Regions from separate parts of the Exiguobacterium sp. E4787 genome, predicted to be linked through region 1. Evidence: riboswitches for the same ligand, from Rfam matches in the RefSeq annotation. Region 1 holds a riboswitch; each other region holds the start of a gene.
What was found. A riboswitch is a leader RNA that binds a small molecule or an ion and turns the genes downstream of it on or off. The one in region 1 is predicted to bind thiamine pyrophosphate.

Region 1 (7,589 bases):
CAAAACATGATGATTGATCAGAGCGGCAACGTCAAAGTGACTGACTTTGGGATTGCGGTGGCCATGTCGAACGCGACGCTGACCCATACGATGTCAGTGCTCGGCTCGGTCCATTACTTTTCTCCAGAACAGGCGCGCGGAAAGTTCGCCGATGAGAAGTCAGATATTTATTCACTCGGTGCCGTCCTGTATGAACTCGTGACCGGACGCGTTCCGTTCATCGGGGAGACGCCAGTCGCCGTCGCACTTCAACATTTGCAAGACGACCCGATTCGACCGATGGATTTGAACCCGAACATCCCGCAAGCGCTTGAGAACTGCATCATGCAGGCGCTGGCGAAATCACCGGGCGCCCGTCACACATCGGTCGCCGCCTTTAAGAAGGATTGCATGACGGCGCTCGACCCGGAACGTGCGAACGAACCGAAACGCCTCAGTACGGAACAGGACGCATTCGATCAGACGCTCGTCATGTCACCGGTCGTCCCGGACGAACCGAACGTCAAAGAGACACCGGAACAACCGGTCGCACCGAGCGAACCTGAGACAGCGAACCCGAAGCCGAAACGGAAGAAGAAGTGGTGGCTATGGCTCCTACTCCTCTTCTTGTTGATTGGCGGCGGAATCGGGGCATATGTCATCGCCGATGAGATGTCCCGTGCCGTCGTGCCAGACGTCGTCGGGATGACGAACGACGAAGCGACGACCGAACTCGAAACAGCCGGTTTTGTCGTCGAAGCGACAGAGCGGGCGAGCGATAACATCGCCGCTGGCGACGTCATTTCGCAGACACCGCAAGCCGGTCGGAAACCGAAACGCGGAACGACCGTGACGATTGTCGTGTCGGCCGGGAAAGAGACGGTTGCGATGCCGGACGTCGAAGGATTGTCTCAGTCGGCGGCCGAGCGGACGCTCAAAGACCTCGACTTTGCGGATATCGAAATTCAATCCGAGGCGTCGGAGACGGTCGATAGCGGCGATGTCATCTCCCAATCGATTGCTCCGGACAACGAGGTCGTCCCGTCTGAAGAGACGGTGACGCTCGTCGTCTCGACCGGTAGCAATAAAGTCGAACTCGCCAATTTAGCCGGGTATACGTTTGAGGAGGCGACGACGTACGCCGAACAGAATAGCTTGAAAATCGTCAAACGAGACGAGTATTCAACGAGCGTGCCCGCCAACCAAATCATTCGTCAGTTACCGACGGCCGGAACAGCCGTCGACCCGGGGACGGAATTGACCGTCATCGTGTCGCAAGGGGTCGAACCGACCGACGTCTCGATTGAACGGGAAGTCAACGTCGAAATCGATCCGCCTGCTGAAGGCGAAGAACCTGTGGCACTCGATGTCGTCATTCGGACGGTAGACGCCCGTGGCGAAGTCGAAGTGTTGCGTGATAAGATAACGGAGACGACGACTTACTCGTATACACTCGTCATTGCACCGGACGAAGTCGGAACCGCGACGATCGAAGTCGACGGGGAAGTCGTCCGAACGGATACGGTGACGTACGCACAAGCAAAAGATTCACAATGAAGAGGTGGCGTGCGCGTCGCCTCTTTTTCTAAGGAGGTCATAGGATGAAAGGTACGATTATTCGATTACAAGGCGGGTTTTATGATGTCATGACGGAAGAGAAACAAGAGATCCGTTGTCGCGCCCGCGGCAATTTCCGCAACCGGAACATCTCGCCGGTCGTCGGCGATGATGTCGACATCCAAGACCAAGGAGACGGCACAGGCTACATCTTGGCCGTCGACGAGCGGTCGAACCATCTCGTCCGCCCGCCGATTGCTAACATCGATCAAGCGTTCCTGCTGTTCTCGGTCAAGGAACCGGCGTTCTCGTTCCATCTGCTCGACCGTTTCCTCGTCTTAATCGAATCGAAGCAAGTCCACCCGATTATCGTCTTAACGAAGATGGACTTGTTGACGGAGTCGGAGCTCGAAACGATTCAAGCAGCAGCAGCTTTATACCGGTCAATCGGCTATGAGGTCATCGAGACGTCGACGGAGAACGGGGCGGGGATCGAACAAATTCGTGGGTCGTTTAAGGAGAAGACGAGCGTGTTCGCCGGACAGACCGGTGTCGGCAAGAGTTCACTCTTGAACGCGGTCGCGCCGGAACTTGAACTCGCGACCGGGAAAATCTCGAAGTCGCTCGGCCGAGGCAAGCACACGACGCGTCACGTCACGCTCATCACGCTCGCTGACGGGCTCGTCGCTGACACGCCTGGTTTCTCGAGCCTCGAGTTCCCAGAAGAACTCGCAGTCGAGGAGATGCGCTGGTGCTTCCCTGAGTTTGTCGAACGGCATGACGACTGCAAATTCCGGGGCTGTGCCCATTTGAACGAACCGGGTTGTGCCGTCAAAGCGGCCGTCGAGGCGGGAGAAATCGCTTCCACCCGTTACGAGAATTATGTTACGTTTATGGCAGAGTTAAACGATAGACAACGGAGGTACTGACATGATTAAAATTGCACCATCAATTTTAGCGGCGGACTTCGCCAACCTAGAGGCAGAAGTGAAGGCGGTCCAAGAAGCCGGCGCGGATTATATCCATTTTGATGTCATGGACGGTCAATTCGTCCCGAACATCTCGATTGGTCTCCCGGTACTCGCAAGCTTACGGAAGAAGTCGGACATGGTACTCGACGTCCATTTAATGATCGACCAGCCGGAGCGCTTCGTCGAAGACTTCATCAAAGCGGGAGCGGATATCGTCACAGTTCACGTTGAAGCGACGAACCATTTGCATCGCGTGCTTCAACAAATTAAGGCGGCCGGAGCCAAGTGTGGCGTCGTTCTCAACCCGCATACGCCGCTATCGTTGATTGAACACGTGCTCGGTGACGTCGACATGGTCCTTCTCATGACGGTGAACCCTGGCTTTGGGGGTCAGAAGTTCATCGAATCGGTCGTGCCGAAAATCGCGGCGTTGAACGAGATGCGCCAAGCGCGCCGTCTCGACTTTGAAATCGAGATTGACGGCGGCGTCAACGCGGAGACGGCGAAATTATGTATCGATGCCGGTGCTGACGTGCTCGTGGCCGGCTCGGCCATCTATAACGAGCCGAGCTATAAAGACGCAATCGATAGCATTCGCAACGCATCTCGTGTATAATCGTCCATAGAACAACAAATATTGTCGCAAGGGGTGTCACATTCTGTGGCTGAGAGGCATACGCTAACCCTTTGAACCTGTTCCGTTCACACGGACGTAGGGATGTGGCGAAAATGCACGTTGCTACTCGATAGCAGCATGGCGTTTACGTCATGCTGCTTTTTGTCGTTCGCTCATAATTTAAGGAGGGAAATAGATGAAACAACGTTTAAAATTACAGGCGCTCATTGAAATCTCATTGTTCGCCGCACTCGGTTTGATTTTTGATTTGCTCATCCCGTTCCGGATGCCGCAAGGCGGGTCAATCAGCTTGGCGATGTTGCCGATTTTCGTGATGGCGTATCGTCACGGCTTGAAAGGCGGACTTGCGACCGGTGCACTCGTCGGAACGCTGCAATTGCTGTTCGGGGCCTACATCTTCACGCCGGTCCAGTTCCTGCTCGACTACACGTTCGCTTACGGTGTCGTCGGTATGGCGGGACTGTTCGCGGGTCAAGTGAAACGAGCCGCCAAAGATGAGGCAAAAAAGACGCTCGTCGTCTATTTGGTGCTCGGCGCGCTCCTCGGCTCACTGCTTCGTTACGGCGCCCACGTCTTGTCGGGGATCGTCTTCTTCGCCGAATACGCGGAAGGTCCGGTCGTCGCCTACTCGTTCGCCTATAACATGACGTACATGCTCCCGTCCTTCCTCGTGTCGGCCGTCGTCCTCGTCCTCTTGTTCGTCTCGGCGCCGCGCTTCGCGACGCTCGCGACCCGGGACGTCCGCTAATGCGGGTGTTGATTGTGGCGGCCAGCCCGGAACCAATCTCGGGACTCCCGCGTGACGTCGATTACATCATCGGCGTCGATGGGGGGTACGAGACACTGTTGAACCACGGGCTGAACCCAGATCTCGTCGTCGGCGATTTCGACTCCTTCACGGGCGAAGTGCCGATCGACGCCGTCCGTTATCCATCTGAGAAAGATGTGACCGACCTCGAGATCGCTCTCGAGGCGGCACGGGGGCATGGCGCGACTGAGATGCTCGTATACGGCGCGCTCGGCGGCCGGCTCGATATGACGCTCAGCAATATCGGTCTGCTCGAGGCGTATCCGGAGATGCGTCTCGTCACGGCAGGGCAGACGGTACGACTCGTCGGGTCGGGACGCTATGAACTCCCGCGTCAAGACGGTCACTATTTGTCGCTCATCCCATGGAAGCAGGCGAACGTGACCATCCGCGGCGTCAAATATCCGCTCGACCGTCACGATGTCGTCAGCCATGAGGCGCTCACCATCTCGAACGAATGGGACGATGAAACGGCGGACTTGATCGTGCACGAAGGTATGGTGCTCGTGCTGTATGTCAAAAAATGAACACAAAAAAATCCCATCGGCGAATGCCGCTGGGATTTATTTCGTTCGTGTATAAAAATTATACGCGTTCAACGAGACCTGATTTAAGAGCGCGAGCTGAAACCCAAACTCGTTTAGGTTTACCGTCAACGAGAATACGAACTTTTTGTACGTTTACACCCCAAGTGCGTTTTGTCTTGTTGAGTGCGTGCGAACGGTTGTTACCTGATTTAGGTGATTTACCTGTTACGTAGCATTTACGTGCCATGCGTTTCCCCTCCTTTTTTATGTGGGTTCGTCCTAATAGACACTCGTTTATATTAGCACGGGTTTTTTCACGATGCAACTAGAAAATCATAGGATGACAAGAAAAAAACTTGACATTACTGGAAAGGATTTTAATAATGAATGAGGGTTACGGCTACAATTGACCGAGTTTATGGAGCAGGTTCTTTTAATAACTAGGTACTTATTGTAGAATGTAGTGAAGGAATCATTCCGAATAAAGGAGGCTACTCCATATGGCAATTGAAATGAAGACAACATATGGCAATATTGACATCACGAACGACGTGGTCGCGACACTCGCAGGCGGTGCGGCGATGGAATGTTTCGGCGTTGTGGGAATGGCGTCTCAAGCTCAATTGAAAGACGGGATCGCAGAACTATTGAAACGTGAAAACTACGCCCGAGGCGTGGTCGTACGTCAAGATGGAGAAGACGTACATATCGACATGCACATCATTGTAAGCTACGGGACGAAAGTGTCGGAAGTCGCATACAACGTGCAAAGCCGTGTAAAATACACGCTCGGTGAAACTTTAGGATTAAACGTTTCGTCGGTAAACATATTCGTACAAGGCGTTCGTCTGACGAATGACTGACGAGAACGAAGGAGGATTTGGTGTGGGTTTAAAACGTTTAGATGGATTGGTGTTCGCGAACATGGTCGCGAACGGTGCAGCCAACTTGAGCCAGAATGCGGATTATGTAGATTCGCTTAACGTCTTCCCGGTGCCGGACGGCGACACGGGGACGAACATGAATTTGACGATGACATCGGGTGCGAAAGAAGTGGCCGCACTCAACTCGGCGAATATCGCTGACGTCTCATCGAAGTTTGCACGCGGTCTCTTGATGGGGGCACGTGGGAACTCGGGCGTTATTTTGAGCCAGTTGTTCCGTGGTTTCGGTAAAGCAATCGAAGGCAAGACAGAAGTGTCGACAGTCGATTTCGCCGAAGCGTTGAAACGTGGCGTCGATACGGCATACAAGGCGGTTATGAAACCGGTTGAAGGAACGATTTTGACGGTTGCTCGTGAAGCGGCCGACGAAGCGCTCCGTGCTTCAGAGTCGACGAGCGACTTCAACGAGTTCATGGAACTCGTGATTGTCGAAGCGAAAGCTTCACTCGAACGGACACCGGACTTATTGCCGGTCTTAAAAGAAGTCGGCGTCGTCGATTCAGGCGGCCAAGGCTTGCTCGTCATTTATGAAGGGTTCCTCGCAAGCCTCGAAGGCAAAGAACTTGAGAAACCACATGCACCGGTCATGGATGCGCTCATTGAAGCTGAACATCATGCCCACGCCGCGCAAGGATTCATGTCGACGGAAGACATCGAATTCGGCTATTGCACGGAAATCATGGTCCGGTTCCAAGACGAGAAATTGAAGGACGCGCCGTTCAACGAGGACACGTTCCGCAATGAATTGTCTGAACTCGGTGACTCGCTCCTCGTCGTCGCAGACGAAGAGTTGCTCAAAGTTCACGTTCACGTCGAGACGCCAGGTGACGTCATCACGAAAGGACAGCGTTACGGGGAACTCGTCGCTGTCAAAATCGAGAACATGCGTCAACAGCACTCGACCATCTTAGAAGAAGAGCATGGCGCCAACCAGCACGGCGTTCAAACGGCTGCTCCGACGGCTCCGAAGGCGAAAGCGCCGTTCGCAATCGTCACGGTCGCGATGGGCGAAGGTGTCAGTGAATTGTTCCGTTCACTCGGGGCGGCCCACGTCATCGAGGGCGGTCAGACGATGAACCCATCGACGGAAGATATCGTCAAGGCAATTGAAGCGGCCAACGCGGATCACGTCTTCATCTTCCCGAACAACTCGAACATCATCATGGCTGCTGAACAAGCGGCCTCGGTCGCCCCTTGCGGCGTCTCGGTCATTCCGACGAAGACGGTGCCACAAGGACTCGCGGCAGCGATCGCCTTCAATCCGGAAGCGGATGTGGAAACGAACGAGCGCGGCATGAAGGCTGCGGCAAGCGCCGTCAAGTCTGGTCAAGTGACGTATGCAGTTCGTGATACGAGCATCGACGGTGTCGAAATTCGTAAAGACGACCACATGGCGATTGCCGAGAAGAAAATCGTCGCCTCATCGGCTTCGAGCCTCGAAGCGGCGAAAGCGCTTGTCGACGCGCTCGTGGATGCTGATGACGAAATCATCACGATTTTGACGGGCGAAGGTTCGTCAGCGGAAGACGTCGCAGCACTCTCGGCGTATATCGAGTCGAAGAACGACGAGATTGAAATCGAGGTCCATGACGGGAAACAACCGCTCTACTCCTACATTTTTAGTGTGGAATAAGCTGTAACTCAGCCCTACCTTCTGTATAATGAAGGTAGGGCTTTTTTGAAAGGGGGAAATGCGATGAAATATCGCAGTGTGTTTGATATCATCGGTCCGGTCATGGTCGGTCCATCGAGTTCGCATACGGCCGGAGCCGCGCGCATCGGCCTCATGGCTGGGAAGTTGTTCGGGCGTATGCCACGGCTCGCGCACATCACGTTTTATGGGTCGTTCGCCGATACGTATCGGGGGCACGGTACCGATGTCGCCATCGTCGGCGGCATCATGGGCTTCGATACGTTCGATTTGCGCATCCCGCAAGCACTCGATATCGCCAAAGAGCGCGGCATCGAGGTCGTCTTTGAGACGAGCGATGCGTTGACAGACCATCCGAACACGGCCCGGGTCCACCTCGAGGACGAGGATGGTACGTTCGAAATCGTCGGGATTTCAATCGGCGGCGGGACGATCGAGATTACCGAGTTGAACGGATTCCCGCTCAAACTGTCAGGCGGCGGTCCGGCACTCGTCGTGTTGCACCATGATCGCTT
Region 2 (7,589 bases), on a different contig from region 1:
GAAAGCCGCCCCCGACGTCTCCCATCTGGCCGATATCAGACAGTAGGGCGGCCGACAGCAAGTTACCGAAATAGCGGTAGTACCAGACGTCCGAGATGAGGAGCGTGCTGTGCAGAAACAGCGACGCGAACAAAATCCAGCGGCGCGTCTGTTGTTTTATGAGTAGCGCCCAACTCGTCATCATCAAGATGGTCGCTAGATTGATGAACAAAAAGCGCAGGTCGAACGCGCTCGCCGTCAATAGACTGAATAGGAACAGCTTGGCGAGGGAGAGCGATAAGTAACTCCAATAATCGAGATATTTCATGAAAGGCCTCCAAACGTTACGGACAAAGTGTGTTCTCTGTCTTGTACCTGTTCGAAGACGGCGAAAAACATGAGGGTGTGCGAATCCAATAAAAAAGCGAGGCAGCGCCTCACTTGATGACAAACGTGTCCCGGAGCTCGATAATCGTGCCTTCCGGGGCTTTTAATTTACTCAAATGACCGTCAACGACGAAGTAGATGTTCCCGCCGTGCTTTGGTAGGAACGTCACGCCAAGTGATTCTAGCCGTGTCACTTCCGCTTCGAGGTCATCGACATAAAGCGCGAAGTGGACCGGGCCGGCCACGTGCTTTGAATAAGGAGACAACGTCTCGTCGACTTTTGCCGTTTGAAGCTCGATATAGAAATCGCCAAGTTTGAGCCAGCTATTGAACGCGCGCGTATGGAAGTCGGGTGACTCTTGGACGAGCTCGAAGCCGAGCGCCTCATAAAATCGTTTGGACGCCTCATAGTCGGGCGTTTGGATGCAGAGATGGTGGATTTGTTTCATGATGTCACTCCTTTCTTTTAGTTTATCCAATCAACGTTCTGAACGGAACTTTTCTTCACGTGAGACGTATAGGACACCGAGGAGGGAATGATGATGAAAATCCAATACGAATTGACGGAAGACGACTATATCCGGTTCAACTTGAGCCATATTAAACGTTCGAAGACCGGAAAGCGAATGATTCTCCTGCAGCGAATCATCGGACCACTTATCTTTTTAGGCGCTGCTTTCGTGCTGGCGACGTGGCTCCAAGAGACGGACTGGTGGCTGTACGGGATATACGGAATCGCGAGCGTTCTGTGGTTCCTATATTATCCGAAATACTTTGAACGGCACGTCCGGAAGCAGACGCGGCGTCTCATCGACGAACGCAGCAACGAAGGTATGCTTGGCTTGCATACGATGGATTTGGAGGAAAACGGTCTGCGCGATTTAAACGAATTCGGCGAGGCGCGTGTGTCATGGGCAGGAATCAAGGAAGTCGTCGAGGAGGACGATTATGTGTATCTATACAACTCCTCGGTCAGCGCCTATATCTTGCCGAAGCGCGGACTGGACATGGAAGAGGTGCGCCGATGGCTGCCGATACGCTGACGATTCAACTCGTCGATGACACGAATCGGGATGCCGTAGTCGCCTTGACCGTCGCTTCTGACCAAGCTCGCTTTATCGAAACAAACGCCGAATCGCTCCGCGAGATGGAAACCGATGTCAAATATGCGTGGCAGTGCTATGCACTTTGTCGCGATGATCATCCCGTCGGCTTCATAATGATTGGGGCCGAGAACAAGGTGGAGCGTTACATCTGGCTCGATCGATTTATGATCGATGTGACAGAGCAAGGGAAAGGAATCGGGTCACGCTTTTTACAGTTGGCACTCGTGTGGATTCAAGAGCGATTCGATGTGGATGACCTCATCCTCAGTCTCCATCCGACGAACGAACCGGCGAAACGATTTTATGCGAAGGGTGGATTTGTCGACAGCGGCTTGATTGATGAGGCAAACGGGGAAGAGATTTGGGTGTATCACGTCAAACAGGGACAGCCGTCATAAGTCGGCCGTCCCTGCTTTTGTGGACGATGTATTTTGGACAGCACTGCCCGCTTTGAAAAAGAGAACGATCGCGGCCACTCCGAAAATCGAGATGAACACGTTTTGAAGCAACACATCGACGAACATCGGCTCGCTGGAAAACGTGCCCGTCGCAATCTGAGCATTCCAGCGGGTGAACGTGGCGATGCGTTCGAGCGTGTACAAGAGACCGGACATGAACAGGCAAGCGGTGGCCGCCAATAATAGCGTCAATCGATTCAAGAAATGACCTCCTAATATCTGATATCCTGATTTTACCATTTACTATCGGTGGGAGGGAAGTATTTATCGCTTCGCCGTGAGCGGTCGCAATTGCTTGACCCGAGCCAAGACGATCCAGCCGAGCACGGCCCCAGTCACACTCGAGGCAAGGAAGGCTGGGAAGAAGAACAGCGCCCCGAACTCGGTCCCCATCAACACCTTGGCGTACGGGACGGCGACGAGCGAAGCGATGAGGCCGGTCCCGATGACTTCACCAAATGCGGCGAAGGCTACGCGGTTCGTCTTCATATAGAAGACCCCGGCCAAAAGCGCCCCAATCATACCTCCGGGAAAGGCCAAGAGCGACCCGGTACCGGTCATGACACGGACGATTCCGGTCACGAACGCAACGAGAACGGCCCCGATCGGCCCGACGGTGACGGCGGCGATGACGTTCACCATATGTTGAATCGGATAGGCACGGGCGACACCGGTCGGAATCGAGATGAACAGGGAACCGATGACGGCGATGGCGATGAGCATCGCCATCCAAGTGAGTTGTTGAATACGCATAGATAGTCTCCTTTCAAAATGAAAACGCCACTTCTCCAAGTGGAAAAGTGGCGTGGAAAGACAGACGAATCCCACACCACTTCCCTACGCTGGTATGAGCCAGATCAGGTTCGAAGGGTCCGGCGCATGCCGTCTCAGCCCGAAGGCTCCCCTAGTGGTCGTTTATTAACATGAGTATAGCATACCGTCATTTGACGCGGTCGAGCTTTCGTGGTCGGAACGTGACATAGATGATGCCGACGAACAGGCCGTACAACAAAAGGGAGAAGACGAGATTGATCAGCCAGGGGAGTGTCCCCATGAACACGGCGACGGACGCGTTTTGAAACCAGACGAGCGAGAGCGACAGCCCGACAAAGCTGAGAACGAGCGTTGTCCAAAAGCCGAAATCTCGGCGCTTGAACAGACGCCAAACGAGCAGCCCGATGATGAGACTGACGACGGCCGTCGCCCCTAAGTACATATACAAGATGGCATCGACCGGGTATGAGTAATATACAACGTCCATATCGTTTCCTCCTAGGAGATGATGAAAGAAAGGGTGAACAGGATGAGACAGGCAATCCCATGGCGTGACCGATCGTTTCGTGAACGGTTCGAACGATGGATTGAGGCAAACGTGCCGAATGCGAGGTGGCACGTGATCAAAGATACCGATTTGACGTACTTTCTTGTTGGCGCGCTCGATGAGGAACGTTACTACGCCAAAGCGGTGACCGATATCAGCCGCGGCGAGGCCGGATTGTCGGCGTTTCTGGCCGAGCGGCATCCTGATGTCGTGCCTGACGTCATCGCCATCGATTCAGCCCGGAACTGGTTGCTCATGCGAGACATCGGCGGAGAGGCGCTACGTGAACGACCTGACGTGAGTCGATACGAAGCGGCGTTGCGTCAATACGCACAGCTGCAGCGACAGGAGATCGACCAGATCGAGACCTACTTGTCTTACGGCATCCCGGACCGGCGACCGGCCAAGTTGAAGGATGAAATTCAAACGTATCTGCCTGAGCTCTGTGCCGGGCTCGAGCCATACCAAGCCGAGGCCATACTTGTGCTTGAAGACGAACTGATTGCCATGTGTGACGAGCTCGCGACCGGGATGCCGATGAGCCTCGAGCACGGTGATTTGCACGGCGGTAATATCTTCTGGCGGGAACGGACGAACGATTTGTGTATCCTCGACTGGGGCGACGCGACCGTCACGCATCCGTTTTTCAGCGTGCGTGTGTATTGGAACGCGCTGTACGACGTATTGCCGGAAGAGGACGAGGTCGCCTGGTATGAACAGATTCAAACGATGCGCGCGGTTTACTTAGAAGCGTGGAGCGGCGTCGCATCCGACGACGTGCTTTGGCGCCATCTGTTGATTGCCGAGGAGCTCGGTTGCGTCTACCGGGCCTTGTCGTGGTACCTGTACGTGACAAAATATCGGCACAATGCGGCAGCGTCGAGCGATAAGCCGGCGCAATGGCTCAACTTGTTACTCGAGTACCGGGACTTGAAACGACGCGTCCGATAAGTCATTCATGCTTCTGAAGTAAGGTTTCGTAATCCGTCTCGTTCCAAAACAGCGGGGCAATCGACTCCGGCCCTTTGAAGATCTCACCGTCTTGGTCGTAGACGATGGCGTAACCGCCCTCGACTTCAAAGACGATTAAATCGGCCTTCACTTCCTTGACCCCGTTCCCAGCGATGATGACATCTTCGAGCGGGTCGCGCGCCACTTGTACGCCCCATTCGTCGAGCTCGACGATGAGCGCGGACGTATAGGCGTGGTGGTTATAGAGCGCCTGGAACTCGTCTTGTGTCAAGACGACGTCCGTCGGCGGGGCACTCGTTCCGTATTTTCGTTTCTCAATCTCTTCGACGAATTGAAGGAACGACGCTTCTTGCCAAAACAGCGGCGCGACCGACTCGGGACCGTTGGCGATGTCTCCATTTTCACTCTCATAGATGGTGGCATAAGTGCCGTCGTCGAGTTTGAACGGATGGATATCGGCGTATGTATGATGGATGCCGTCGCCGGCGATGACGACGTGCTCGAACGTCTCGCGGAACGGGGTGATTCCATCGTTCTCGAGGGCCTTCAAGAGCGGCGGGACTTTTTCGTATTGGTCGAACACGTCCTTGAAGTCTTCGCGCGTCCATGTGGTGATTTCTTCGGACGATGGCTCGTTTGTATCAGCCGGGACGATTGGTTTCTCGACTGGATCCGTGCATCCGGTAAGCAAGAACACACTGAATCCGAGCAAGCCTAGGCGTTTCATTAATCAAACCTCCTAAGAAAGTTACATTTTTTCCCTATTATCAATGAGCGTAGCACGTTTACGTCTTTGTGAGAACCTGGGTACTTTCTCGTTCAGGGGTGTCGCTGTAAGTAGCGGTCGAGTGCCTCGTGAAACCTTTGTTGCTGCTCGACCGGGATGTCATGCTCGGATGCGGCCCCATAGCGAATCAGATGATAGAGCGAGGCGTCGATGTCCGTCAGTTCGATGCGCTCGAACCAGTCGATGAGCGTCTCATTCGTCTGAAGCTTTAGCTCAGGGGCGAGTGAGGCGTTGAACGTGATGAGCCAATCTCTCAGTTCGATATTCGTGAGCAGCGGGAACGTCTGTGCCTCGATCGAGGCGTCCGCGTTGAGGGACAGTGGCACCGGAGCATCCGGCCTAGACGAGAACGTGAATCTTTCCCACCGTCGACGACGCAGCCATCGATGCACGCCATAGACGGTCAACCCGATGGCGGCGAGGAAGGCGAACAATGTGCCGAGTCCGCCGGGGGCATCACCATTCCCGCTACCAAATTTGAATTTGAGCATGTCTTGCTTCTCTTGCCGTTCTCCAGCTTTTCCAGGCTCATCGGTCGAACCTAAATCAATACCATCTTTTGGTGGAGGATTCTCATCTTCTTCTCTGCCCATCTCGGTCACGCTAACTGGAGATGAGGTGTTAATCGTTTGAAACCAACTGAACGTCTCCTTGCTGACAAAGACAAACATCACAACGAGACAAGCTGTCACAATCAAGAACCCGATAAATCGAGACGACCACTTCATGTTCTACCTCCTTACCAGAATGTTCAGACTATTTATTGTCTATATTACCATAAACAGGTAAACTTCGAATAAGACATATACTAACGGAGGGGAACGACATGGGAATCGAAGCAGTCATTAAACAGTTGAATGAAGTGTATTTAGGAAAAGATGAGGTCGTCCGGCTCTGCTGCACGGCCCTTCTCGCCGAAGGGCACATCTTGCTTGAGGACGTTCCGGGCACGGGGAAGACGTTGCTCGCCAAAGCGATTGCCGGCAGTTTTGATGGATCATTCTCGCGCATCCAATTCACAGCCGACTTGCTCCCGTCCGACGTCATCGGGACCGACTACTTCAACATGCAGACGCAAGGCTTTGACCATCGGCAAGGTCCGATTTTCGCGAACATCGTCCTGATTGATGAAATCAACCGGGCCGTCCCGCGCACCCAGTCCGCGCTGCTTGAAGCGATGGAAGAACGACAAGTCTCAATCGGCGGGAAGACTTATCCGATGCCGAAACCGTTCTTCGTCATCGCGACGCAGAACCCGATTGAATCGGCCGGGACGTTCCCGCTCCCAGACGCGCAGCTCGACCGATTCCTCATCTCGATTCCGGTCGGCTATCCGGAAGCCGCCGAAGAGCGAGAACTGTTGTTGCAAGTGTTGACCGAGACCCGCAAACACATCGAGGCCGTGACGTCACTCGCCTCGCTGCAAGAAGCGCAGGCCGAGACGAGACAAGTCGCGATTCAGGACGATGTCCTCGACTATATGCTCGGTCTCGTCCATGCGACCCGGGCACACGCGTCCGTCGAGGTCGGAGTCAGCCCACGCGGCGCGATCGCGCTGCTCCGCGCTTGTCAAAGCTATGCCTATTTGGCCGGCCGACTGTACGTCATCCCGGAAGACGTCAAAGCCGTGGCGCCGTACGTCCTCGCCCATCGGATCAGCTTGACGCTCGAAGGCGGCATCAAGTCGACGAAAGCGAACGTCATCGCACACATTTTAGACACCGTGCCCGTGCCGGTCGAGGGCTGACGGATGATTCTGTCCACGCACGCTTGGTTGCAGCGCCGGCTCCTCCCTATATATCTCGTGAGCGGAGCCATGCTCGTGTTCTTCCCGTACGTATACGGATTGGGTTACATATGCTTCATTGTAGCGAGTGCGATTTGGATGCTCGAGCGGACGCGGCAACAACTCGAGCGGCACATCGATCTCCGGTTCACGCAATACGAAGAATTGCTGTTTGTCGGAGATGAGAGCCGGATCGTGTTAGTGGTCGATGGGGTGGACGAGTTGGATCGGCTCGGACTACCGCTACGGATTCGCCTGAAGTCGAGCTCGGGAATAAGCTTTCCGGCGCATGAGCGCCTTCCGAACGTGCTCGACTATGAGGTCGATGTCAGTCGCGCCCGCCACGAATTGGTCGTGCGCGCTGAGTATCGCGGACCAGCCACGTTCGAGGAATGCGTCATCGCCGTCACGCTCCCGTTCCGACTCGGGACGTATTTATATGAACGACCGGTCGATATAGAGTGGGCCGTCCTTCCATCGCTCCTGTTGCATCCACCGGTCGGGACGAAACGGTTAGCGCTCGGGGACCGGCCGCTCTTGGCGTCACCGCTTCGAAATCCGTTGCAACTAATCGGGTCGAAACCGTATGAAGGGGAACCGGTGAAGGAGATCGATTGGTACGCGACCGCCAAACTCGGACGACTGCAGTCAAAAGTATTTCAACAGACGACGCTCGATACGTTCACGTTCGCCTTGGATTTGAATGGTCCGTCCGGTTATACGCTCCATCACGACTTCGAATCGCTCATCAGCCAAACCGCCTTCGTCACATCGCGCCTGTTAAAAGAGGACT
Region 3 (7,589 bases), on a different contig from region 1:
CGGACGGCATGACGTCCGATGAGGAAGGGTTCTTATGGATTGCGCACTTTGCCGGCGGCCGCGTCTCGCGCTGGAACCCGGAGACGGGTGAAAAAGTGCTCGAGGTGCTCGTGCCGGCCCCGAACGTCACGTCGTGCTGTTTTGTCGGCGACAACTTGAACCAACTCGCCATCACGACGGCTCGTGAAGGGATGGATGACGAGGCGCTCAAAGCCCATCCGGACGCAGGGTCGGTCTTTAAAATCGATACAGACGTGAAAGGGATGCCGCTCTATCGGTTTGGACGATAAGGAGGTAAAGAAATGGTGAAGCGATTGCTCGTTCGTGCAGGCATCGGTTTGGCACTCGCGGCAGTGGCCCGGGTCGGGATCCAAAAACTATTGGATGCGAACCGGGAAGACGACCACACGTATTTGAATCCGCGCTGGGATGAGGCCCCGAGTGTCGATGCCGATAAGGATGAGGATGAGGTCGGTCTGACGCAGCTCGATTCGATTTATCGGGCCGAGTGGCAGGCGAACACGTATCCCCGCTCCGAGGCGGAACGCAAGGCGTTGGAAGAATAGGGAAAGGAACACGTCTGGGAACGGGCGTGTTTTTTTCTTGACAAGACAATGGTGACCCGTCATTATCTAAAAAGTAATGATTACGATTTAGGAGTGGGGATATATGAAACGAATTCCAATCACGGTGCTGTCCGGTTATTTAGGGAGCGGCAAGACGACGTTGATGAATCATCTGTTGAACAATCGGTCAGGTAAGAAATATGCGGTCATCGTCAACGACATGAGCGAGTTGAACATCGACGAACGATTGATTGAGCAGGGCGGTTTCTCGCGGACGGACGAAAAATTGGTCGAGCTATCGAACGGCTGCATTTGTTGCACGCTTCGTGAGGACCTGCTCGAAGCGGTACAGGACATCACGAACGACCGTGAACTCGACGGGATTATCATCGAATCATCCGGCATCTCAGAACCGATTCCGGTCGCTCAAACGTTTACATACGCCGATGACGCCCTCGGGATCGATTTAACGAGCCGCGTCTATATCGATGCGATGGTGACCGTCGTCGATGCATATCGATTCTTGAAAGATTTTAACTCGGGCGAGTCACTCCATGAACGCAAGCAGGCCATCGATGAGACGGACGTCCGTGAAGTCGTCGATCTGCTCGTCGATCAAATCGAGTTCGCGGACATCATCGTCTTGAACAAGGCGGACCGCGTGACAGAGACGGAAGTCGACGAGATGGCCGGGCTGTTAAAGGCGCTCAATCCTACCGCCAAACTGTTGACGTCGGTCCTTGCGAACGTAGAATTGACCGAGCTGTTAGACGTCAATCTGTTCAATTTCGAGCAGGCGATGCATGCCGCCGGCTGGATTCACGAGCTTGAGGCGGAAGTACATACGCCGGAGACAGAAGAGTACGGCATCAGCTCGTTCGTCTATCGTCGACGCCGTCCGTTCCACCCGGAGCGGCTTCATGCGTGGATCGAGGCGTTCCCGGAACAAGTCGTCCGCGCCAAAGGGTTCTTATGGATTGCTTCTCGAAACGACCTCGCCTGCCTGTTCTCGCAAGCGGGGTACGCCTCGACGCTTGAACACGCAGGACGTTGGCTCGCGACGCTGCCGAAGGAAGAGCGTCGTCTTATGTTCGCAGCAGAACCCGAGCTCGCCGCCGATTACGTCGAGCCGTACGGGGACCGTCAGACGGAGCTCGTCTTGATTGGGCAGCGGATGGAGCGTTCGGTCATCGAGGCCGGACTCGACGCGTGTCTGTTGACAGACGAGGAGATGACCCTCGATTGGACGACGTTGCAAGATACGCTTCCGGGGAACGGTATCGTGACTTTCACATAAACCGTTTACAAATCCGGAGTGGTCGTCTATACTTTTCGTTGCATAGACAACCGCATACATTGGACTACACTAGGGGTGCTTCGGCTGAGATGTGAGCATGGCTCCAATCCCTTATGACTCGATCCGGGTAATACCGGCGTGAGGAAGTGTGGCACTTTTTCTAATGGATTTGTAAATTGGACGAGTGGCCGCATTCTCATGGATGCGGCTTTTTTGTGTACATACAATTAAGGGGGAATAGAACATGAACAATCAATGTGAAAGGAGTCCGATCGTCGGATTCCGCTTTACGCTGAGCCCAATGACGTCTGATTTTGTGAGTGTCATCAAAGGGGCATTGAAGGAGACGAACTTGCAAAACGTCTGGCGACATACCGACGACGTCTCGACGGTCATCCGTGGACGAAGTGAGCATGTGTTCGATGTGGCCAAAGCCGTCCTGTCACATGCGACGAAGACAGGAGAACATGTGTCGATGAGCGGGACGTTCTCGGTCGGCTGCCCAGGCGACACGGCAGGAGACAATCTGCTCGACGTGACGACTGAGCCGGGGAATGGCACGGCGGGCTCGCAGTACGTATCTTCACAATTTGCACTCTATCCGCTCGGGGACCCGAAGTATATGGACATCATCTACGAAGAAATTGCGTTTGCGAAAGAGCGTGGCGTTTTCAATGACTCGATGCATTATGCCTCGGGTATTCACGGCGACATCGAACCGGTGTTTTCATTTTACGAGGCGACGTTCGACCGCGTCCGTGCGAAGACGAGCCATGTCGTCATGACGGTCACGTTCAGCGTGAACAGCCCGTCACACGAGGGACAGCAGCATGCTTAAGTCGTGGAAGTTAAAAGAAATCGTCTTGTTGGCCATTTTATCGGTCGTATTCGCTGTCGTCTATTTGGCGTTCGTCCATGTCGGGAATCTATGGGCAGGCTTGATTGGACCAATCGCGTACGAATGGATTTTTGGGATTTGGTTCATCGTCTCGATTATTGCGGCTTATATCATCCGCCGACCTGGCGCAGCATTTTTGTCAGAAGTGCTTGCGGCGACGATTGAGATGATGATTGGTAACGCGATTGGACCTCGTATTATTTTAGTCGGGATCATTCAAGGACTTGGTGCTGAAGCGGCGTTTGCGGTCACGGGCTACAAGCGATATGACCTTTGGGTGCTCATGCTGGCCGGATTTGGTGCAGCTGCGACGAGTTTCGCGTATACGTATGTCATGGGTGGACTCGTTGCCCTCAGTCCGACATACGTAGCGACGATGTTCGCGTTACGTGCGACAAGCGGAATGCTCATTGCCGGTCTGGGAGGTAAGATTTTGAGCGACTTGTTGCTTCGTACGGGTGCGCTCGAAGGGTATGCCCTCGCGCGTAAGGGACGAGTACATGGTTGAGGCAGAACAGCTGGCGTTCCGCTATCCGGACAAACAGCGCGAAGTATTGACAGACATCACGCTTCAATTAACGGCTGGGAGGACGCTCATCACAGGGGCGAGCGGATCGGGGAAATCGACATTGTTCTCTTTGATGAATCGTCTGTACCCGGATAACTGCGATGGCATCGTGACAGGCAAATTACATTTGTTTGACCGCTCTTACGACACGTATACAGCTGGTGAGGTGAATCGTCGTGTTGGAACGGTGTTTCAAGATCCTGACAGTCAATTCGTCATGCAGACGGTCGAGGAGGAATTGATTTTCACACTTGAAAATTTTGCCGTGGCGAGGGACGAGATGATGGCGCGTGTGGCCACGATTTTAGCGGAATTGCAGTTGACCGATTATCGTGACCGAGTCATTCATGACCTGTCAGGTGGTGAAAAGCAACAAATCGCTGTCGCCTGTGCTTTGATCGGGAAGCCGGAATGGCTACTACTCGATGAGCCGCTAGCGCACCTTGATCCCGAAACCTCAACCCGTTTCGTTCAGTGGCTCGACAACGTCGCACAGACGGTAAACGTTGTCGTCATCGAACATCGACCCTTCCTATGGGGCGGGTTCTTCGATAGAGAAGTGGAGCTCGTGAACGGACGCATCAACTATGACGGACCGTTCGTTGCCCGCCCGGATTATACGTTCTCTCCGGTTAAGGTGACACAAGGAAATACTGTTTTATTTCACGTACCGCAATTGAAACGAATAACATTCAAACTAGCAGCGAGCGAGCTGACCGTCGCCGAGGGTGATCTCATTGCCGTACTTGGTCGAAACGGCAGTGGCAAATCGACTTGGCTCAAGAGCCTTGCCCGCGAACATCAAGAAGTCGGACTCGTCCCACAATCTCCGGCTCGTCTGTTTATCACGAGTGATGTGACACGTGAACTCGCATATGGCCATAATCGTCCGATTGAGGACATCATGAACCGGCTCGGGCTTGGACCGTTTCGTAACGACCATCCACTCTCGCTTAGTCACGGTCAAAAACGAAGGCTCGCCATCGGGGTGATGATGCTCTCGAATAAACGGCTCATCGCGTTCGATGAACCAACTGCTGGACAGGATGAGATATCGCTTCGTGCGCTTTATGAATTGATGGTTGAACGAACCCGCGCCGGCCAGACGGTTCTGTTTGTGACGCACGACCTTAGTTTCGCCAGAATCGCGAACACATATTACTTGATGCGTGAAGGTTACTTGAGTGGGCCATATGATGCATCGCTCTGGAATGAGACAGAGCTTCTACAAGCTCACGGTTTATTGCTGGAGGAATCGTGATGACGTTTCATGAGATGAACCCGACGATTAAATTTCTGACCGTCACGTTGCTCATGTTCGGTCTCGCCTTTATGTACAATCCATGGACGCCGCTTGCTGTATTCATCGGAACGCTTATACTTCAAATTCTCTTTTCTAACGTGAACTGGAAACGCTGGGGGCTGTTCATGATTCCGTTTTTATTCACCGCGCTCGGGACATTGTGGACGACGCTCGTCTTTGGAAAAGAGGCGGGCGGGGAGGTCATGTTCACGCTGTTCGGCAACGACGTGACCGTCGAAAATGTGATGCTAGCATCGACGCTCTCCTTACGGGTATTAGCATTCACCGCGTTATCACTCCTATTCACACTGACGACGGACCCCAAACGGTTCGTCTACAGCTTGATGCAACAAGGGAAGTTGTCGCCTAAAATCGCTTACAGTGTCTTCGTCGGCTTTCGTTTCTTTCCGATTTTGAAGCATGAACTGATGCAGCTGTATGAAACGCATGCTTTGCGAGGCGTTCGTTTAGAGACGCGACTCGATCACATTCGGCACGTTCCGAATTTAATCATCCCGCTTCTGGCAGGATCGATCCGACAAGCGGAACGCATCGCGTTCTCGATGGAGGCACGCGGGTTCACGGGCGAACCACGAGCGACGTATGAAGTCGTCGCCATCACTCGGTACGACTTTCTGTTGGCGTCGCTCTTGATTGTATTGTTCGGAGTGAGCGTATGGATTGGCATATAAACGAAACAAGACGACTCACTCGGAGTCGTCTTGTTTCGTTTCTTTCACGATTCTAAACTTCGGTTTGACCGATTCGTTATTGAACGCCTCGAGCACAGTGTTCTCGTTGGCCATACGAATCTGTTGCGGCTCGCCTTTGGACGTCGTACCGATACAGAACATATGAGCCTCATGGTCGGCGAACAGCGTCTTATACGGAGTCGCATGGTGCATCAAGCGTCCTGGAGAGCCCCAGCCGACGATGATCATCCCGCCGGTCGCCTCAACCTCGTCGAGCGTTTCCTCCACGTAATGAAAGTTGACCTCGTCAAGCTGAGACTCGACGTAAGGCAGATTGTCATTGATGGCAAGCGTCGGGACGAGACTGATAACGCGCATCTCACGAATTGGTTGATCGAGATGGTTACGCATGAGCATATACGCCCGCTGCGTGGTCGTGCCGGACAAGAAGGCATCGCTCATCCGGGGCGAGTAGATAATGACGGCACAGATGACGCCGTCGACGACATCGGTGAATTCGTACGTTCGCATATATCGTTTCGTCTTGTCCTCATTGAAGACCGACTTGACGCGAATCGTCACTTCCTCGATATGGGTGTTCATAATGTTTCCTCACTTTTGCTCAAATAGTGCCAGGTCAGACCCAGCCGGCGAACCATTCCAAATAGCGAATCGTATAGCGGGCGACTTGTTGCGTCGCCGACGCCTTGTCATCTGGTAAATAAGACACGTCAGTTTGATATGACTCATAAAACGACATCACATCGTTGACATACTGCTCACTTCGGTTGTACTCGAAGATGGCGTTCCGAATCGAATCCGTCGAGTCTGCCGTCGTCCCACCGTGCTCACTCAAATAATATGCGGCCGTATGGGCCGAATCGACGAGACTGTGCGGGTCGGCCTGACCGTCGTTGTTGCCGTCCCGTCCGAGACCGCCATACTGTTCGATAAGGGCGAGGTCTGTCAAATCGACTTCATCCTCGGGGACATCTCCTTTTTGGTCGTTGGTGTCGTACTGCCAACCGAGCCACGTCCGCGGCATGAATTGGAACGGACCAATCGCCCCGACCGATGAACGCATCGATGAGCTATGGGAGAAAATCGTCTCGACGCGATGGACCGCGGCGAGGAGTCGCCAATCGACGTCATAGGTCGCCGCCGCATCCTCATAAACGTCACGATGGACGGCGGGGATGCCATGATCCCCGTAATAGGCCCGGTAAAGGGCGTTGTTCACTTTATCATGTTGACCAAACCAGCCGATTGCGCCGAGGCACAGCACGATCACAAGCAAGAGACCGGTCAGTCGCAAAATCAATCGTTTCAAGATTCCGCCTCCTAGCTTTCTAGACAATACCCGAATAGTGTAGCATATAGCTAACAGGAAGGACAGGAGTGGATATTCATGCTCGAACAGGCCGTCTTTACCATCATTCTCGTGTACTTATTGATTGTCCAGTTGTTCAACGCCCGGTTGATGAAACCGATGATTGAAACGCTCGGGCGAAGCCGCGTGTACGATCAGACCATCAAATCGGCGTGGGGACTCTGCTTGCTGTTGCTCGCCCTCGTCTTTTTGTTCCAGGTCCCGCCTGAAGCAGTCGGGCTTGGCTTCGCCCCGGCTGAAGGGGATTTGCGCGCCTGGCAGTTCTTCTTTTTGACGAGTGTCCTCATCTCGGCATTGATTGCGTTCTATCTGCTCGTGAAAACGTCCCCAGGTTTGCGGCGCCGGTTACGGCCATATTATGAGCTCGAGATTGAACGGTTGCTGTTGCCTCAGACGATTCAGGAGGCGAGAGCGTGGGGCGCCGTGTCTTGGACGGCCGGAGTGACCGAAGAGTTCATCTTCCGTGGCGTGCTGCTCTATACGGTCACATTGTGGGTGGACGTCTCGCCCCTGATGCTCGCCTTGATCGGCGGAGCGTTATTCGGGTTGGCCCACGCTTATCAAGGTGTCCGAGGCATCCTCGTGACCGGTCTCGTCGGGTGGGGGCTCGGTTATTTATATGTGGCGATGGGTATCCTCTGGCCGGTGATGATCGTTCATGCCTTGCTCGATTTTATTGCTGGACCGATTCACGTCGTCGATTCAGAAACTGACTGACGGCCGCCTCATACGCGGGCTGGTCTTTCAAAATACAGTTCGTATGTTCCGCGCCGTGGATGAGGGCGATCTCATTTTTGCGATTGAGCGCATTCATCTCGACGGACATCCAGGTAGGGACGAAATCATCCTCTGTCCCATGGATGAACAAGACCGGC

Region 2: another riboswitch for thiamine pyrophosphate. It lies ahead of thiW (energy coupling factor transporter S component ThiW); the one in region 1 lies ahead of thiT (energy-coupled thiamine transporter ThiT).
Region 3: another riboswitch for thiamine pyrophosphate. It lies ahead of KNP80_RS00120 (YkoF family thiamine/hydroxymethylpyrimidine-binding protein); the one in region 1 lies ahead of thiT (energy-coupled thiamine transporter ThiT).

Annotation. Positions count from the first base shown of each region.
Region 1 covers NZ_JACSLY010000002.1:244,066-251,654, reverse strand. The annotation lists gene pknB (Stk1 family PASTA domain-containing Ser/Thr kinase) at 1-1,536, shown strand, start outside; gene rsgA (ribosome small subunit-dependent GTPase A) at 1,581-2,465, shown strand; gene rpe (ribulose-phosphate 3-epimerase) at 2,467-3,123, shown strand; TPP riboswitch at 3,143-3,243, shown strand; gene thiT (energy-coupled thiamine transporter ThiT) at 3,320-3,892, shown strand; gene KNP80_RS03780 (thiamine diphosphokinase) at 3,892-4,479, shown strand; gene rpmB (50S ribosomal protein L28) at 4,538-4,726, opposite strand; gene KNP80_RS03770 (Asp23/Gls24 family envelope stress response protein) at 4,980-5,342, shown strand; gene KNP80_RS03765 (DAK2 domain-containing protein) at 5,365-7,056, shown strand; gene sdaAB (L-serine ammonia-lyase, iron-sulfur-dependent subunit beta) at 7,120-7,589, shown strand, end outside.
Region 2 covers NZ_JACSLY010000003.1:178,207-185,795, reverse strand. The annotation lists gene KNP80_RS05900 (LTA synthase family protein) at 1-307, opposite strand, end outside; gene KNP80_RS05895 (VOC family protein) at 417-815, opposite strand; gene KNP80_RS05890 (YcxB family protein) at 909-1,409, shown strand; gene KNP80_RS05885 (GNAT family N-acetyltransferase) at 1,391-1,870, shown strand; gene KNP80_RS05880 (hypothetical protein) at 1,865-2,131, opposite strand; gene thiW (energy coupling factor transporter S component ThiW) at 2,195-2,683, opposite strand; TPP riboswitch at 2,748-2,846, opposite strand; gene KNP80_RS05870 (hypothetical protein) at 2,871-3,191, opposite strand; gene KNP80_RS05865 (aminoglycoside phosphotransferase family protein) at 3,234-4,202, shown strand; gene KNP80_RS05860 (hypothetical protein) at 4,204-4,950, opposite strand; gene KNP80_RS05855 (hypothetical protein) at 5,043-5,738, opposite strand; gene KNP80_RS05850 (AAA family ATPase) at 5,837-6,757, shown strand; gene KNP80_RS05845 (DUF58 domain-containing protein) at 6,761-7,589, shown strand, end outside.
Region 3 covers NZ_JACSLY010000001.1:15,682-23,270, reverse strand. The annotation lists gene KNP80_RS00135 (SMP-30/gluconolactonase/LRE family protein) at 1-290, shown strand, start outside; gene KNP80_RS00130 (hypothetical protein) at 303-566, shown strand; gene KNP80_RS00125 (GTP-binding protein) at 670-1,863, shown strand; TPP riboswitch at 1,925-2,025, shown strand; gene KNP80_RS00120 (YkoF family thiamine/hydroxymethylpyrimidine-binding protein) at 2,108-2,701, shown strand; gene KNP80_RS00115 (ECF transporter S component) at 2,694-3,269, shown strand; gene KNP80_RS00110 (ABC transporter ATP-binding protein) at 3,262-4,590, shown strand; gene KNP80_RS00105 (energy-coupling factor transporter transmembrane component T family protein) at 4,590-5,324, shown strand; gene KNP80_RS00100 (DUF1643 domain-containing protein) at 5,340-5,927, opposite strand; gene KNP80_RS00095 (lytic transglycosylase domain-containing protein) at 5,962-6,654, opposite strand; gene KNP80_RS00090 (CPBP family intramembrane glutamic endopeptidase) at 6,733-7,431, shown strand; gene KNP80_RS00085 (alpha/beta hydrolase) at 7,388-7,589, opposite strand, start outside.